2 regions of the Streptomyces sp. MST-110588 genome follow, and region 1 is predicted to be linked to the other one. Evidence: riboswitches for the same ligand, from Rfam matches in the RefSeq annotation. Region 1 holds a riboswitch; the other holds the start of a gene.
What was found. Region 1 has a riboswitch for cyclic di-AMP ahead of KGS77_RS21350 (transglycosylase family protein). Riboswitches for the same ligand answer to the same signal wherever they lie in the genome.
Positions count from the first base shown of each region.

Region 1 (2,190 bases):
GGAGCCGTCGCACTCCCCCTCGACGCCGTCCACGCCCTCGCCCACGTCACCCGGCTCCTCCTCGCCTTCCGGGACGCCCAAGCCGTCGGGTTCCGGGGCGCCTTCGCACACCCCGGCGCCGTCCCACAGCGGTACGCGGCCCAAGGCGGACCCGTCCGGCCGGGCGGGCTCGTCGGACTCCTCGGGCGCCTCGGACCGTACGGATGAATCCGACGCATCGGGCGCCACGGACGCGACGGATTCTTCGGGCACCTCGGACCCATCGGATGCGCGGGATTCCTCCGGTTCCTCGGGCACCTCGGATTCCCCGGGATCGTCTGGTTCATCTGATTCCGCCGGAAAGTCCGGCACCGGCGACCGGGACGGCTCGGGTACGTCCGGCCCCGGAGCCACCGACCCCACCACCGACCCGGGCGCGCCGGGGCTCCCCGGTGCCGGCAAGCACCGCGGCGGGCCGGACGGGGACGCGGGCCAGGAGGGCGACGGCCGCGGCTCCGGCGGGCGCCACGCCTCCCGTGGCGGGGACACGCACCGCGACCACCCGCCTGTTCGAACGGACTACGTCGTGCGGCCGGGTGACAACCTGTCAGTCATCGCCGAGGACTCCCGGACGCCCGGTGGCTGGCCCGCGCTCTACAAGGCCAACAAGGACGTCATCGGAGACGACCCGGATCTGATTCTGCCTGGTCAGCGCCTTGAAGTCGGTCGCTGACCGGCTCATTCGGAGCTGTTGGGTCCGCTTTGGCGAAAGTGAGACATGGCTCTCGTTCGGCTCGGGCGTGTCCGAGTCGGCCATTGTTTCGAAACCGCCCGCGACCTGCGGAAATGGGAGCTTCTCGGGTCACAAAACGGTCAACTCGCCTCAGAAGTAGGGGTTTGAACCGGCAGGGTGTTCCTGTTTACGGTCGTGACCGCTCGCCAAAGCGGGCCCGTCGACCACACGCCGAATCCTGCCGGTGGTCGGAGGACGTCGTCGCGCAAGCGCCGAAGGCAGGAGCGGGGGACCCAAGGTAAGTGCCGGCCCCACCCGTGAGAACGGGAGGGACGGCTAGGGGTGAAGCCGCGTGAGACGCGGCCGGGCCACTCACAGTCCGAACCCGACAGCTCACCTCGTAGGCGTCGGTGAGGAAAACAACCATGTCTTCTGTCAAGGGCAAGCACCGTCGTCCCTCCAAGGCCGTCCGCGTCGCCACCCTGGCCGGCGTCGCCGGTGCCGCCGTGGCCGTCCCGCTGATGGGCGCCACCTCCGCCTCCGCCGCCTCCGTCTCCACCTGGGACGCGGTCGCGCAGTGCGAGTCCGGCGGCAACTGGTCGATCAACACCGGCAACGGCTACTACGGTGGCCTGCAGTTCTCCAATTCGAGCTGGGCCGCCGCCGGCGGCACCAAGTACGCCCCCCGCGCCGACCTGGCCAGCAAGGGCCAGCAGATAGCCGTGGCCGAGAAGCTCCTGGCCATGCAGGGCCCGGGTGCCTGGTCCTGCGCCGGCGCCGGCAACCTGACCTCCGGCGGCCCCAAGGCCCAGGTGAACACCTCCGGCGGCTCGGGCCACCACAACTCCACCCGCAGCTACACCGAGCGTCACCAGCAGGGCCCCTCGAAGTCCGAGGCCCGCAAGCAGGCCCGTGAGGCCGCCCGCACCACCCCGGCCCCCGCGCAGCCGAAGAAGTCCCAGGGCCACGGCAACTACACCGTCAAGGCGGGCGACACCCTCGCCAAGATCGCCGCTTCCCACGGCACCAACTGGAAGTCGGTCTACGAGAACAACAAGTCCGTCATCGGCGGCAACCCCAACCTGATCTTCCCGGGCCAGAAGCTCTCCGTCTGAGCTCCTGCCCCTCCCGGTCCGCCGGGGTCCCGGACTCCCCGTACGTACGGCGGTACGTACGGGCCGTCCCGGCCTTGACCCCGCGGCCCGAAGCGCCCGGGAATCCGCTCTTCCCGTGAGACCGCCCCGTCACGCCGCGTCGTCCCCCGAACGCGCCGCGACGGGGCTTCTCCCATTGGTGCGCCTTCCCGCCCCGTCGCTTTCCGCCCCGCCGCCGTACGCCTGTGACCACGGCGTTTCCGGCGGCGTTCCCGTTCAGCGAACAATGCACCCATACGCCCAATGAACTGGGCCTTTGGCAGTATTTTCGTTTGTTTTCGTCCCATGGGCCGGGCTGGGGGCGAGCGCAGCCCCCCGGGGCCG
Region 1 covers NZ_CP074380.1:4,860,139-4,862,328, forward strand. Annotated here, with positions in the region: gene KGS77_RS21345 (transglycosylase family protein) at 1-712, shown strand, start outside; cyclic di-AMP (ydaO/yuaA leader) riboswitch at 973-1,134, shown strand; gene KGS77_RS21350 (transglycosylase family protein) at 1,138-1,827, shown strand.

Region 2 (2,190 bases), 4.4 Mb from region 1:
CGTGTCCAGGGACACGAAGCGCGGAGTGAAGGCCAGGGTCAGCAGAAACGCGAAGAGGATCTGTACGCCGGTCTGCATGACCCGCAGTTCCTGGAGCAGTTCGGAGAAGTTGCGGTCGTAACGCTCCAGCGCGGTCTCGTGGCGTTCCTGCGCGTCCTCCTGGCGCTCCTCGCGTCCGCCGGCGCCGGGGTCCGGCGTCCCGGGGCGGTCGGTGGGACGGTCCATTCCGTACGAGTAGCCAGCGGTGCGGCAATCAGTCGGAACGACCCACGAACGGCGGCTGCCGCGCCCCGCCGGCCCGTACGTCCGCCGAAGGTCCATGCCGGGGGAAAACGAGGGTGTGTTCCTGTTCCGCCCCGCCGTTCCCGGCGGGGCGGAACAGGAACAGGAGTTGGCGCCCGGGTCAGCGCACCCGGCCGTACAGGACGCTGCGCGTCCATATCTTCTGCAGGCGCACCACGTCACCGGTCTTGGGCGCGTGCCAGATGCGTCCGCTCCCGGCGTATATCCCCACGTGGTATATGCCCCCACGGGAATAGAAGAAGACCAGGTCACCGCGTGCGCGGGAGGATGCGGGGACATGGCGGGTGCGGTTGTACTGCGACGCGGCGGTGCGGGGGAGTTTCTTGCCCGCGCGCTTGAACGAGTACAGCGTCAGGCCCGAGCAGTCGAAGCGGTACGGGCCCGTCGCGCCGTACTGGTAGGGAGCCCCTTTCTTCGAGGCGGCGATCCGCAGCGCTTTGGCGGAGGCCGAGGCGGCCTGCGCCTCCGCCGTCCCACCGGGGATCATCATCGTCCCGGCGGCCGTGGCGAGGGCGAGAGCGGAGATCACTCCCGCCCGCACCGGCATCCCGGAAACGCGAACGTGCGCAGCCATGCGCAACCCTTCGTCAGCCGCCTGCGAAGGAGAACCTGTCGGGTTCGGGCAGGCGAAGATGCCCGGCCGTGGCTCCGGCTTCACCCCAAGGGGCCGTCGGCTTCGCCGGCCGACGGTCCCGTCGTGCTCGGGTCCTCCGCTCCTGCCGATCAGGCGCATCGACCGGACGCCCGGCACGGCGGCAGGATTCGGCGCCCGTCCGGACCGCCCCACCGCTGTGGCGGGGGCTTGTCGTCGAGAGGGATCGTCACCCGGCGGCGGCAGGATGCCGAGCCGAAACGGCCGTATGTGAGGCTGGTCACGACTGACCCGTTCAGGTGGACAACGCCCGCTTCGTGCCCGGGCCGCGACCCGTGAGGACCCCCGCACCAGGCGCGGAGCGGATCATTCCGGATGTTGTGTGCGCGTGTTGCGCAACCGCACTCCCGCAAAAGCCGGGACCCTGACTACACCGAACGGGCGAGCGAACCCCGGTCGCCTGTCAGTCCCGTGTGCCCTTTGGCGAAGGGGTGTGCGCTCCGCTGCCGGTGGGGGAGCCGGTCGTCCCCGGGGCGGGCGATGCGACGGGCACGCGCCGGCCGCAGCCGCTGTTCCGCGGTCGTTCGCCGGCCCCGTCACTTCTGGGCGGGCGGCACCGTCACCAGGCGGGCGCGGCGCTCGCCGTCCAGCACCCGCAGCGCCCGCGTCAGCGTCGCGGCGTGCAGTTCGCTCTCGCCGCGCCGGTGCATCAGCGTCAGCGCGTCCCGCAGGTCCGTTGCCTTGGCGACCAGGGCCTGCGCGGCCCGCAGCCCGCCGTAAGTGGCCCCGCCCCGGCTCGGGTTGATACGGCCCAGCAGGTCCAGCACTGCCAGGTAGCTGTCGATGAACTCGCCCTCGGCCCGGGTCAGCGCGGGCAGCGGCGGCAACTCGGGCGGCAGCATCCCGCTCATCTCGTCCCCCTCATGCGTCCCATTCCCTCGTGCGTCCCATTCCCTCGTGCGCTCCGCTCACTACGCGGCCGGCGCCACGGCCGGCCGCTTGCGACTGCCGGTCAGCCCGTCGATGAGTCCGTACTCCAGCGCCCCCGCGCGTCGAATATCTTGTCGCGTTCGATGTCGGCGGCGATCTGCTCGGCGGGCCGGCCGGTGTGCCGTACGAGCATCTCCTCCAGCATCGCCCGGCTGCGCAGCAGTTCCGCGGCCTTGACCTGCAAGTCGGAAGCCTGTCCCTGGATCGGCTCGCTCAGGGACGGCTGATGGATCAGGATGCGCGCACGCGGCAGGGCGAACCGCTTGCCCGGGGCGCCCGCGGCCAGCAGCACCGCCGCGGCCGAG
Region 2 covers NZ_CP074380.1:414,651-416,840, reverse strand. Annotated here, with positions in the region: gene KGS77_RS01825 (DUF6328 family protein) at 1-225, opposite strand, end outside; gene KGS77_RS01820 (C40 family peptidase) at 404-877, opposite strand; cyclic di-AMP (ydaO/yuaA leader) riboswitch at 881-1,043, opposite strand; gene KGS77_RS01815 (hypothetical protein) at 1,492-1,797, opposite strand; partial or broken gene KGS77_RS01810 (ATP-dependent Clp protease proteolytic subunit) at 1,867-2,190, opposite strand, start outside.
Region 2: it holds a riboswitch for cyclic di-AMP, as region 1 does, so the genes downstream of both, KGS77_RS01820 (C40 family peptidase) here and KGS77_RS21350 (transglycosylase family protein) in region 1, are expected to answer to the same signal.